Linked DNA regions of Methylobacterium currus. The protein of the gene in region 1 interacts with the protein of each later gene in a pairwise test. Links are inferred from orthologs where the notes say so. Each region holds a gene or a part of one and is shown on either strand. Other genes may lie near its edges.

Region 1 (5,311 bases):
CCCCACATCCGTTTCGAATCCTGTCTCACATTGCGAGGACGCCGCCATGGACATCATGGGACTGATGAAGCAGGCCCAGGCCATGCAGAAGAAGATGGCCGACCTTCAGTCCGAGCTCGACGCCGTCCAGGTCTCGGGCGCGTCCGGCGGCGGCTCCGTCACGGTGACGATGACCGCGAAGGGCAACGTGAAGGGCCTCACCCTGGATGCCTCGCTGCTGGTGCCGGACGAGAAGGAGATCCTGGAGGACCTGATCGTCGCGGCGCTCAATGACGCCAAGGCCAAGGCCGAGCGGGCCGCGGAGGAGCGGATGCAGGAGCTGACCAAGGGCCTGCCGCTACCCCCGGGCATGAAGTTGCCGTTCTAGCGTTTCCGTCGCTCAGGTCGGGACTTTCTCAACCCGGATTGTGCGCATCCTCCTCTCCCCGCCCGCGGGGAGAGGGGGATTCAGGCGCATCGTCACCACGAAAGTCGAGTCATCCATGCCCCAGGCCGTCGCGGGTCCGGAGATCGAGCGGCTGATCCAGCTCCTGGCCCGCATGCCCGGCCTCGGGCCGCGCTCGGCCCGCCGGGCCGCGCTCCAGCTCATCAAGAAGCGCGAGACGCTGCTGGCGCCGCTCGCCGACGCCATGCGGGTCGCCGCCGACCGGATCGTGGTCTGCCACGAATGCGGCAACGTCGACACGCAGGATCCCTGCACGATCTGCCGCGACCAGAGCCGAGACCCCTCGATGCTGGTGGTGGTCGAGGACGTCTCGGACCTCTGGGCGCTGGAGCGCTCGGGCGCCGTGACGGCGCGCTACCACGTGCTCGGCGGCGTGCTCTCGGCCCTCGACGGGGTGCGGCCGGAGAACCTGAACCTCAGCCGCCTGGTCGAGCGGGTGAGCGCGCCCGAGATGCGCGAGGTGATCCTGGCACTCAACGCCACGGTCGACGGCCAGACCACCGCCCATTACGTCACCGAGCTCCTGACCCACCTGCCGATCAAGGTGACGCGGCTCGCCCACGGCGTGCCGGTCGGCGGCGAGCTCGACTACCTCGACGAGGGCACGCTGTCGGCGGCGATCCGCCAGCGCACCGCGTTCTAGGGGCGCTGCGACATCGGGTTTGACCCGGCGGACACGAATCCTTATTTCCCGGACACTTGCGGGCGCCCTTCGGCGCCCGGTCTCCCGATTGCCTGGCATCCAATGAGCATCCGTCCCCTCGTCATCCTGCCGGACGCGCGCTTGCGCGAGATCTCGGCGCCGGTCGGCACGATCACCGGCGAGGTGCGGAAGCTCGCGGCCGACATGCTGGAGACGATGTACGACGCTCCCGGCGTCGGCCTCGCCGGCATCCAGATCGGCGAGCCAGTGCGCATCGTGACCATCGACACGTCCAAGGAGAAGGACGAGCGCAAGCCCCTCGTGCTCCTCGATCCGGAGATCGTCTGGACCTCGGACGAGACCCGGCCCTACGAGGAGGGCTGCCTGTCGATCCCCGATTACTACGCCGAGGTGATCCGCCCCGACCGGGTGCGGGTGCGGTTCCGCACCCTCGACGGCGAGACCGTGGAACAGGAGGCCGACGGGCTCCTGGCCACCTGCCTCCAGCACGAGATCGACCACCTCAACGGCGTGCTCTTCATCGACCATCTGTCCAAGCTCAAGCGCGACCGGGTGATGAAGAAGTTCGCCAAGGCGGCCAAGCGCGAAGCCGCGTAGCGACCATGCCCCTCAAGGTCGTGTTCATGGGCACCCCAGATTTTGCGGTGCCGACCCTCGCCGAGATCGTCGGCGGCGGCCACGAGGTGGTGGCGGTCTATACCCGCGCGCCGGCCCCGGCCGGCCGCGGCATGTCCTTACGCCCCTCGCCGGTCCAGGCCCTGGCGGAGAAGTTCGGGCTGCCCGTCCTGACGCCCAAGACCCTGCGCACCGAGGAAGCGGCCGAGACCTTTCGGGGTCACGGCGCCGACGTCGCCGTGGTGGTGGCCTACGGCATGATCCTGCCCCCGGCGATCCTCGACGCGCCGGCTCTCGGGTGCCTCAACCTGCACGCCTCGCTGCTGCCGCGCTGGCGCGGCGCGGCGCCGATCCAGCGCGCCGTGATGGCGGGCGACGAGGAGACCGGCGTCGCGGTGATGCGGATGGAGCCCGGGCTCGATACCGGCCCGCTCGGCATGGTCGAGCGGGTGGCGATCACCCCCGACATGACGGCCGGCGAATTGCACGACCGGCTGATGCCGCTCGGCGCCGACCTGATGGCGCGGGCGCTGGGCGCGCTCGAGCGCGGCAACCTGCAATTCCGGACGCAGAGCCCGGAGGGCGTCGTCTACGCCCACAAGATCACCAACGAGGAGGCGCGGCTCGACTGGTCGCAAGCCGCCAAGACCCTCCACGACCGGGTGCGCGGCCTGTCGCCCTTCCCGGGCGCCTATGTCACGGCCGATCTCGGCCGCGGGCCGGAGCGGGTGAAGGTGCTGCGGGCGCGCCTCGCCTCCGGGTCGGGAGAGCCCGGCACGCTGCTGGACGCCGCCGGCACGGTCGCGGCCGGCGAGGGCGCGTTGCGCCTCGTCACCGTGCAGCCCGCCGGCAAGGGCGCGATGGCGTTCGAGGATTTCGCCCGCGGCCGGCGGCTCGAGCCCGGCGCCCGCCTCGCCTGATGCCGCGCTACAAGCTCGTCGTCGAGTATGACGGCACCGCCTTCGCCGGCTGGCAGCGGCAGGCCGCCGACCGCTCGGTGCAGCAGGCGCTGGAGGAGGCGATCGCCCGCTTCGTCGGCGGCCCGGTGCGGGTCCATTGCGCCGGACGCACCGATGCCGGCGTGCACGCCACGCACCAGGTCGTCCATCTCGACCTCGACAAGCCGTGGCGCACCGACACGGTGCGCGACGCCGCCAACGCCCATCTGCGGCCCGAGCCGGTGGCGGTGATCTCGGCCGCCGAGGTCGGGCCGGATTTCGACGCCCGCCACTCGGCGATCAAGCGCCACTACCGCTACCGTATCCTCAACCGCCGCAGCCCGCCGGCGCTGACCCGCGGCTTCGTCTGGCACGTGCCCTGGGCGCTCGATGCCGGGCTGATGCACGAGGCGGCGCAGCTGATGCTCGGCCGGCACGATTTCTCCGCCTTCCGGGCGGCGGAGTGCCAGGCCAACAGCCCTGTGCGCACCCTCGACCGGCTCGACGTGAGACGGGAGGGCGAGGAGATCGTGGCGATCACCGCCGCGCGCTCGTTCCTGCATCACCAGGTCCGTGGCATGGTCGGCACCCTGATGCTCGCCGGCGGCGGCCGGCTCACCCCGCAGGGCGTGCGCGACGTGCTCGATTCCCGCGACCGCACCCGCTGCGGGCCGCTGGCCCCCTCCGGCGGGCTGACGCTGATCGGGGTGGATTATCCGGCCGAGTTCGGGTGACCTTGCGTCATTGCGGTGCTTGGGCGGATCCGGCGCTTCTGGCATCGTGAGAATCGCCGGAGTCGAGCCGCCGACCCTGACTGCCATCGCCTTCGAGACTTACGCCCTCGTCCGTCGGCCCAAGGCGTCCGGCTTCTCGGAGGATCAGGCCGAAGCGATCACGGGCGCACCGAGGGACGGGCGCGAATCGGAACTGGCGTCACTGGCGACCAAGGCCGACCTGCGGAAGACCGAAATTCGCCTGGAAGCGAAACCAACGGACCTTTCCCAGAAGGTCGCTGCGCTCTCCCACCGAACGGATCTCGGCTTGGCGGCGGGCCGAGCCGACTTGAAGCTCCTCGAACAGCGAATGATCGTGACGCTCGGCACGCTGGCCGCAGCGGGGATCGGGATCCTGATCGCCGCCATCCGCTACCTGCCGCCGGCAGGACATTGACCATCCGCGCGACGGACGATGCCGGCTGGCCTGCGTCGACGCAGCTCGGTGTCATCCCGGGGCTCGCCGCAGGCAAGAACCCGGGATGACGCTGAGGGTGGTCTTGTCGTCGCTCGTCCCGACAAGCTTTCGGTGACGTTCAGCGACCGGTCACACCAAGGCATGCGCCCCACCGGCCATGCCGGCGACGAGGCCGAAGCAGGCGAGCGTGACCAGCGCCGCGACGGGCGCCGGCAGGCCGAGGATCGCCCGGGCGGCGCGGGCGTGCAGCCACAGCAGCACCACCAGGAAGGCGGCGGCATCGAGCGCCGCGAGGCCCGGCGTGGCCAGATCGAGGAGGAGCAGGCTGCCCGGCAGCGCCAGGACGGCGAGGCCCGCCGCCAGGCACCAGTTGGTCACGACCACGAAGGGCACGTAGGCTCGCCTGCGGTCGAGGCGGCGCAGGATCGCGATCATCGCCAGGGGCACGGCGAGGAAGCCCGCCACCAGCCCGGTGACGACCGACACGGTGACATGGTCGAGTTGGAACGGCGCGGCGCCGGCCCCGCGCTCCAGGGCGAGCGCCACCGTGACCGCCGGCGCGGTGAGCCAGATCGCCCCGAAGGAGCGCCAGAAGCCGCGCTCGCTCACATCGAAATGGCGCAGGGCATCCGGCCGGCGGCCGATCAGGCCGGCCGTGCCGCGCAAGGAGCGGGTCACCTCGTCAGCGCTCACGAACATCGGCGGCCTCCAGGATCGAGGCTGCCAGATTCAACTTTCGTCTAATGCCGGTCAAGCCTGACGCGGCGACGCGGCAGCATCAGGAAAATAAGCCTCCAGCACCCGCCGGTAGATCGCCGTCAGCCGGTCGAGATCCGAGACCGCCACCCGCTCGTCGACCTGGTGCATCGTCTGCCCGACGAGGCCGAACTCGATGACCGGGCAAGCATCCTTGATGAAGCGGGCATCCGAGGTGCCGCCGGTGGTCGAGAGGGCGGGCCGGCGGCCGGTCTCGGCCTCGATGGCGTCGGCCACCTGCTCCACGAAGGCGTCGGGCACGGTCAGGAAGGCGACGGAGTTGGTCGGGCGGACGTCGAGCGTGTAGCGCACCGCGTTGCCGGCCGCCGCCTCCAGGCGCCGTTCCAGCTCGGCGGCCAGGGTCTCGGGCGTCCAGAGGTCGTTAAAGCGGACGTTGAACGTCGCCCGCGCCTCGGCCGGGATCACGTTGGTCGCCGGATTGCCGACATCCATCGTGGTGAATTCGAGGTTCGAGGCGTCGAAATGCGCCGTGCCGGCATCGAGCGGGCTCGCGAGCAGCCCCTGCGCGAGGCGCAGGAGGCCGGGGATCGGGTTCTCGGCCCGGTGCGGATAGGCGACGTGGCCCTGCACGCCGTGCACGGTCAGGGTCGCGGTGAGCGAGCCGCGCCGGCCGATCTTGATCATCTCGCCCAAGGCGTCGGGATTGGTCGGCTCGCCGAGCAGGCAGTGGCTGAAGCGCTC
Region 2 (7,726 bases), 940 kb from region 1 along the record:
CGGCTCGCTCGGGATGCTGCCCTCGGCCTCCCTCGGCGCGGTCGAGAACGGCACGCGGCGCGCCCTCTACGAGCCGGTCCACGGTTCGGCCCCGGACATCGCCGGCCAGAACCTCGCCAACCCGATCGCCATGATCGGCTCGCTGGCGATGGCCCTGCGCTACTCCTTCGGCCTCGTCGAGGCGGCCGACCAGCTCGAGAGCGCCATCACCCGCACGCTGGCCGCCGGCACCCGCACCCGCGACATCGCCGCGCCGGGTACCAACGCGGTCGGCACCGCCGAGATGGGCGACGCCATCCTGCGCGAGCTGCAGGCCGGGGCGAACTGAGCAGGACGGCCTGAGGCCGGGGAGACCAACCATGCGCCTGTGCGTGTTCTGCGGCTCCAGCGACGGGGCCCGCCCGCTCTACCGCGAGGCGGCGACCGCGCTCGGGCGCCACTTCGCCGACAGCGGCATCGAGCTCGTCTATGGCGGCGGCAAGGTCGGGCTGATGGGGGCCGTCGCGGATGGCGCGCTCAGTGCCGGCGGCCGGGTCACCGGCATCATCCCCCAGTCCCTCGTCGAGAAGGAGACCGCGCATCTCGGCCTGACGGAGCTTCGCGTCGTCGCCTCGATGCACGAGCGCAAGGCCCTGATGGCCGACCTCGCCGACGGGTTCGTGGCTCTGCCGGGGGGCCTCGGCACCTTCGAGGAGATGTTCGAGGTCTGGACCTGGGCCCAGCTCGGCTACCACAGGAAGCCGCTCGCGGTGTTCAACGCCGGCGGCTTCTTCGACGGGTTGCTCGGCTTTCTCGATTCGGTGGTGGCCGAAGGCTTCGTGCGCGAGCCGCATCGGGCCATGCTGATCGTCGGCACCGAGCCGGCGGACCTCGTGGCCCGCATCCGGGCCTATGAGCCGCCGCGGGTGATCAAGTGGGTGAAGGCGGAGGAGCGGTAGGGGGTCTGCCCCCGTCCCGGACGATCGTCGCGTCAGCGGACGGTGACCCGAGAACGGGTGTCGCCCCGTCCTCCGACGCGGAACGAGCCTTCAAACGGAAACGGGCCCCTCTCGGGGCCCGTCGCACAGCCGGCCGGTGCGGTTCGCTCAGTACCCGTAGCGGGCCCGCGACAGCGGCGAGGTCGGGTCGAGATAGTCGATCGCCGACAGATCCACCGTGACCGCGCTGCGCCGGGCGCCGATGAACGGGCCGTTGGTGATCGGGTCGGGCAGGACGCCGGCGCCGCCCCAGCGCTCGCGCTGGCCGATATAGGGCGGCGAGTTCAGGTAGGACGCGGTGATGAAGTGCGGGTTGGTGGCCGGGTTGCTCACCGCGCCCGAATTGGCCTCCACGACGTTGCCGGCATCGAGCCAGCTGCGCGGGCGCACGCGGATCGCGAGGCCCTGGCCGTCCCGGGTGCTGCGGATGACGTAGCTGTCCTGCGCCTGCGAGGCAGCGGTGCCGGCGCCCAGGGCCGCGAGGGAGAGAAGCCCGGTCAGGGCGAGAGTCTGGAAGCGCATGACGCACCTTTGATGAACGTCGCCAGGGTAGCGCCGCACTCGTTAAGAAACGACGCCGTTGTGGAAAGAGACGTGCGAGCGCGGCCGAGGTTCCACATCACGGCGAAGCTGGTCGCGAATGCCGCACTCTCGCCGCATTCTTTCGAACCGGCCTGCGGGGCGCCGGCACGGCCGCGGTGGTCGCCGGCTCCTCCGGCGGACAGGCTGCCGCCCGCGGCTGGGCCAGCATCGCGGCGACGACCGGGGACAGCGGAGCCCCCGGCAGGGGGCTGAGGCGGTCGACCGTGCAGGCCACGGCCTGCGGCTCGGGCAATTGTCCGAGCGGCGCACAGAGCCAGCCTTCGAGCCGCAAGGCAGCCAAGGAGGCATTGAGGCGGAATGCCGTGCAGGCGCGGCGGCTCTCCGCATCGACGAGGGTCGCGTCGACGGTGTCGAGCGCGCCGAACCGCGTCGCGAGCTGCCCGCGCTCCCCGGTGCGCACCACCGCGAGGCCGCCGGCCTCCGCGGCCCGGCGGGCCAGGGTGACGAACAGGCTCCCCTCCCCGTCCGGCTCGGACGTCTCGACGGCGACGAGGTGCAGGAACGGCGCCTCCTGCACCGCGAAGGCGCCGGCGGTCAGCGTGTCTTCCCGCAGGCCCGGTTGCATCCGGGCGCTGCCGGTCGCGTCGCCGAGGCGGTAGCGGTCGGCGGCGGCCTCGCTCCACAGGGGAGCCGCCACCGCGGGGGCGGCGTAGCGCGGCACGAAGGCGGCCTCGTCGGCGAGCGGCGGGTCGGCGAGGCGCCGCTCGCTCGCGAGCACGCTGAGCAGCGCGATAACCGCCGCGGCGGCGATCGTCCGCCCGGCGGCGCGCCCGCGCCAGGACCGGCGCGGGACCGCGCGGGGCAGCGGCCGCGGCAGGAGCGGCTCGACCGGGCCGATCTCCCGGGCGAGCGCGTCAGCCGCCCGCGCCAGGGCGGCGGCGTCGAAGTCCGGCCTGTGCCGCACGGGGTCGCTCCTCCGGTCGCGCATGGATGGCGCTTCCAGAGTCGCATCGCATTTTAGCGATTTCGTTGATCCGTCCCAGCTTGTCCTCAGGCGGGCCGAGTCAGGGTGAAGAAAGCCCTAACGAGTGACGGGACGCAGAATCTGTTGCCGGCGACCGACCCCGGCCCTTGACAGACAGACCCGTTCGGGCTGTTGCTTCCCGCGCTCGCGCACCCCATCTCGGGTGTCGCCTTTTCCGAGGACTGACCGCGCCATGCGGCCTGCGTCGACCACGACGAAACGCAAAGCCACGACGGCGATCACCGCCGCCGGCTGAAGCCTCGCGTCGTCCTCGGATCCCTCCCCGTCCGTGGCGGACGGAGGCCGGGCTCCACGAGCCCGCCTGAGATCGTCCGGGGAGGAGTTAGTCCGAACTGGAGCGATTGAGATGGGTTACAAGGTTGCCGTCGTCGGAGCCACCGGCAATGTGGGCCGCGAGATGCTCGACATCCTGGCCGAGCGCGCCTTCCCGGCCGATACGGTGGTGGCGCTCGCCTCCCGCCGCAGCCTCGGGCAAGAGGTGTCCTTCGGCGACAAGACCCTGAAGGTCCAGGCCCTCGACCAGTACGACTTCTCCGACACCGACATCTGCCTGATGTCGGCCGGCGGCGAGACCTCGAAGGAGTGGTCGCCCCGCATCGGCCAGCAGGGCTGCGTCGTCATCGATAACTCGTCGGCCTTCCGCTACGATTCCGACGTGCCGCTGATCGTGCCGGAGGTGAATGCCGACGCCGTCGTGGGCTTCACCAAGAAGAACATCATCGCCAACCCGAACTGCTCGACCGCGCAGCTCGTCGTGGCCCTGAAGCCCCTGCACGAGGCCGCCACCATCAAGCGCGTCGTCGTCGCGACCTACCAGTCGGTCTCCGGCGCCGGCAAGGACGCGATGGACGAGCTGTTCAACCAGACCCGCGCGGTGTTCACCGCCGGCGAGGTCAAGGTCCAGAAGTTCCCCAAGCGCATCGCCTTCAACGTCATCCCGCACATCGACGTCTTCATGGAGGACGGGTCCACCAAGGAAGAGTGGAAGATGGTGGCCGAGACCAAGAAGATGCTCGACCCCAAGATCAAGCTGACGGCGACCTGCGTGCGCGTGCCGGTGTTCATCGGCCACTCGGAGGCGGTGAACGTCGAGTTCGAGCGCCCGCTCTCGGCCGAGGAGGCGACTCAGATCCTGCGCTCGGCGCCCGGCATCCTGGTCGACGACAAGCGCGAGCCCGGCGGCTACATCACCCCGCACGAGGCGGCGGGCGAGGACGCGACCTACATCTCGCGCATCCGCGAGGACATCACGGTCGAGAACGGCCTGTCGTTCTGGTGCGTGTCGGACAACCTGCGCAAGGGCGCGGCGCTGAACACGGTCCAGATCGCCGAGGTCCTGGTCAACCGCAAGCTGATCCAGCCGAAGCAGAAGGCGGCGTAAGCGTCGGCGCTGTGCAACGGGATCGAATCCGTTAAGATCGCGAGATCTGTCCGGCCCGCCTCCCTCGGAGGCGGGCCGTCTTTCGTCAAAGCGGAGATTGACGTCCATGGCCCCCACCATCCTGTCCGTCCGCGACGACACCCTGGCGGTGCTGGAGCGCCTCGGCGTCCCGGCCTCGGCCTCGGCCTTTGCGGAGGGTGGCGGAGAAACCGGATTGCCGGCGCGCTCGCCGATCGACGGCGGGGTGGTAACGGGCCTGCGCCAGACCACGGCCGACGAGGCCGAGGCGACGCTGGCTAGGGCGCATCAGGCCTTCCTCGCCTGGCGCCGGGTGCCGGGCCCGCGCCGGGGCGAGCTGGTGCGGCTGCTGGCTGAGGAGCTGCGCGCGCACAAGGACGATCTCGGCCGGCTGGTGACGCTCGAGGCCGGCAAGATCCTCTCGGAAGGCCTCGGCGAGGTCCAGGAGATGATCGACATCTGCGATTTCGCCGTCGGCCTGTCGCGGCAATTGCACGGGCTCACCATCGCCACCGAGCGGCCGGACCATCGGATGATGGAGGTGTGGCATCCGCTTGGGCTTTGCGGCGTCATCACGGCGTTCAATTTCCCCGTGGCGGTGTGGTCGTGGAACGCGGCGCTCGCCCTCGTCTGCGGCGATTCCGTCATCTGGAAGCCCTCCGAGAAGACGCCGCTCACCGCGCTCGCCGTCCATGCGCTCGCCACCAAGGCGGTGAAGCGCTTCGGTGCGGACGCGCCGGACGGCCTGCTCGGGCTCCTCATCGGCGGCCGGGAACTCGGCGAGCGGCTGGTCGAGGACGAGCGCGTCGCACTCGTCTCCGCCACCGGCTCGACCGCGATGGGCCGGCAGGTGGCGCCGAAGCTCGCCGCCCGCTTCGCCCGGGCGATCCTGGAGCTCGGCGGCAACAACGCCGCGATCGTGGCGCCTTCCGCCGATCTCGACCTCGCCTTGCGCGCCATCGCCTTCGCGGCGATGGGCACCGCCGGCCAGCGCTGCACCACCCTGCGGCGGCTGTTCGTGCATGACAGCGTCTACGACGCGCTCGTGCCGCGGCTGAAGGCAGCCTACGGCTCAGTGCGGATCGGCGATCCGCGGGATCCCGCCACCCTGATCGGCCCGCTGATCGACGGCACGGCGGCCGACGGCATGGCCCGCGCCCTCGACGAGGCGCGGGCGATCGGCGGCACCGTGCATGGCGGCGAGCGCCTGCGCGACATCCGCGGCGAGGCGGCGGCCTATGTCCGCCCGGCCCTCGTCGAGATGCCCGAGCAGGCCGGCCCGATGCGCCGCGAGACCTTCGCGCCGATCCTCTACGTGACCCGCTACACCGAGCTGGAGGAGGCGATCGCGCAGCAGAACGCGGTGGCGGCCGGCCTCTCCTCCTCGATCTTCACCCGGGACCTGTCCGAGGCCGAGACCTTCCTGTCGGCGTCCGGCTCCGATTGCGGCATCGCCAACGTCAATATCGGGCCCTCGGGCGCCGAGATCGGCGGGGCCTTCGGCGGCGAGAAGGAGACCGGCGGCGGGCGCGAGGCGGGCTCGGATTCCTGGAAGGCCTATATGCGCCGGGCCACCAACACCATCAATTACGGCAAGACCCTGCCGCTGGCGCAGGGCGTGACGTTCGAGGTGTGAGTGGAGTTAGCCTTCCCTCGATGGGACTGATACCATCGCGCTTTCGCATCGACGTGTCGATGCGAAAGCGTCCGGCGCATCAGCGCCGGCGCCCATTCGAAGGCGCGGCGGTATAACGCCCACCATATCGTCCCGGGCCCGCGCAGCCGAACCCGGGATCCATGAAAGCTGACGCTCTCGAAGACGTCGAAACGCCGTCAGCCCTGTCCTGCATCATCAGCGGCTAGCGATCCCGGGTTCTCGCCTTTCGGCGAGCTCCGGGAGACCGCGGGAGCGAGGCGCGCGGACCATCTTTGCGTCTCGTCACGCCGCGCTTGACGGTCTCGCGATCCTACGCCGCCGGCATCGCCCGCTCGATCACCCGGGCGAACAGCGATACGCCGTAGGGCGCCGCCTCGTCGTTGAAGTCGTAGGCCGGGTGGTGCAGGCCGGCGCCGGGGCCGGTGCCGAGGAAGATGTAGGCGCCGGGCCGGGCGTTCAGCATGTAGGAGAAATCCTCCGCGCCCATCATCGGCTGGACCGCGCGCTCCACCGCGCCCTCGCCCGAGACCTCGGCGGCGACATCGGCCATGAAGCTCGCCCGTCCCGGATCGTTGGCGGTCACCGGGTAGCCACGGCCGTAATCGGCGGTCGCGGTGGCGCCGAAGGCGGCGGCGACGTTCGAGGCCACCTGCGCGATGCGCGCCTCGCACAGGTCGCGGACGCTCTCGGACAGGGTGCGCACCGTGCCGTTGAGGATCGCGAATTCCGGGATGACGTTGAAGGCGTCGCCGGCCTTGACCTGCGTGATCGAGATCACCGCCGACTGCACCGGGTCGACGGTGCGGGAGGCGATCGATTGCAGGGCGGTGACGATGTGGGAGGCGACCAGCACCGGATCGATGCAATCGTGGGGGGCCGCCGCGTGGCCGCCCTTGCCGGTGACCGTGATGGTGATCCGGTCGGCCGCCGCCATGATCGCGCCGGGGCGGATCGCGAAGCTGCCGAGGGGAAGGCCCGGCTTGTTGTGCAGGCCGTAAACCTCCTGGATGCCGAAGCGCTCCATCAGGCCGTCCTTCAGCATCACGTCGGCACCGCCGCCGCCCTCCTCCGCCGGCTGGAAGATGACGATCGCCGTGCCGTCGAAGTTGCGGGTCTCGGCCAGGTACTTGGCCGCACCCAGCAGCATCGCCGTGTGGCCGTCATGGCCGCAGGCGTGCATCTTGCCCGGCACGGTGGAGCGGTGCGGCACGCCGCTCGTCTCCTCGATCGGCAGGGCGTCCATGTCGGCCCGCAGGCCGATCACCTTGCCCGAGCCGGTATCGCGGCCGCGGATGACGCCGACGACGCCGGTCTTGCCGAGACCCGTCACCACCTCGTCGCAGCCGAAGGCCCGCAGCCGCTCGGCCACCAGGCCGGAGGTGCGGTCGAGGGCGAACAGCAGCTCGGGATGCTGGTGGAAGTCGCGGCGCCAGGCGGTGATCTCGTCGGCGAGGGCGGCGACGCGGTTGATGACGGGCATGTGACAATACGCTCATATCGGGGCGGGAACGGACGCGCAGGATGCAACAGGCAGACCGTCGCGCGGTCAACTCCCTCGCACGGCTCGCGAATGTCGCGGGCCCGGCGCCGGGCGCATGGCCCGGGGCCGGTTGGCCCGGGACTTGTTAGGGTTGCATGATCGATCCCGACCCTTCCGTCGTCTGGCGGGAAGGACGGGGATGATGCATCATTTTTCATCATTCCGGCGTCGCCTGTGGCGCCGGAAGGCTCTAGTAAGAGCTTGATTCCCCCGCGGAGTGTGCCTGTCGATGTCGCCTGTGAAGTTTCGTCCGCTGCTGGCCTGCCTCGCCGCCGCCACCGCCCTCGCGGCGGGCTTGAGCGCCGCGCCGGCCTCGGCCGCCAACACCTTCCGGTTCGCTTTCCAGGGCGACCTCAAGTCCCTCGACCCGTACACCCTGAAAGAGACGTTCACGATCGCCGCGCACGGCGCGGTCTACGAGTCGCTCGTCACCCGCGACAAGGACCTGAAGCTGGTCCCCGGCCTCGCCGAGTCCTGGGAGACCCCGGAGCCGACCCGCTACCGCTTCCGCTTACGCAAGAACGTCAAGTTCCACGACGGCACGCCGTTCACCGCCGACGACGTG

Evidence for each region. Proteins that work in one complex are often made in the same cells at the same time.
Region 2: the proteins of def (region 1) and DA075_RS24690 interact in binary tests that used the Escherichia coli proteins (3 or more experiments, as listed by UniProt). The link is inferred for Methylobacterium currus from one-to-one orthologs.

What each region holds. Positions count from the first base shown.
Region 1 is NZ_CP028843.1:6,284,566-6,289,876, forward strand. The notes cover bases 176-2,948. They hold def (peptide deformylase), read left to right. Parts: upstream 176-1,190; coding sequence 1,191-1,706; downstream 1,707-2,948. Other genes in these bases: DA075_RS28855 (YbaB/EbfC family nucleoid-associated protein), read left to right, coding at 176-367; recR (recombination mediator RecR), read left to right, coding at 483-1,088; fmt (methionyl-tRNA formyltransferase), read left to right, coding at 1,712-2,644; truA (tRNA pseudouridine(38-40) synthase TruA), read left to right, coding at 2,644-2,948. Also shown: more of DA075_RS28855, read left to right, coding at 47-175; more of truA, read left to right, coding at 2,949-3,396; DA075_RS28880 (CCDC90 family protein), read left to right, coding at 3,416-3,832; DA075_RS28885 (hypothetical protein), read right to left, coding at 3,983-4,552; dapE (succinyl-diaminopimelate desuccinylase), read right to left, coding at 4,604-5,311. UniProt on the Escherichia coli protein: Removes the formyl group from the N-terminal Met of newly synthesized proteins. Requires at least a dipeptide for an efficient rate of reaction. N-terminal L-methionine is a prerequisite for activity but the enzyme has broad specificity at other positions.
Region 2 is NZ_CP028843.1:5,345,899-5,353,624, forward strand. What follows is about bases 1,974-4,928. They hold DA075_RS24690 (aspartate-semialdehyde dehydrogenase), read left to right. Parts: upstream 1,974-2,911; coding sequence 2,912-3,946; downstream 3,947-4,928. Other genes in these bases: DA075_RS24685 (hypothetical protein), read right to left, coding at 1,974-2,484; amaB (L-piperidine-6-carboxylate dehydrogenase), read left to right, coding at 4,053-4,928. Also shown: leuB (3-isopropylmalate dehydrogenase), read left to right, coding at 1-328; DA075_RS24675 (LOG family protein), read left to right, coding at 360-938; DA075_RS24680 (hypothetical protein), read right to left, coding at 1,086-1,499; more of DA075_RS24685, read right to left, coding at 1,597-1,973; more of amaB, read left to right, coding at 4,929-5,600; DA075_RS24700 (M20 aminoacylase family protein), read right to left, coding at 5,932-7,101; DA075_RS24705 (ABC transporter substrate-binding protein), read left to right, coding at 7,391-7,726.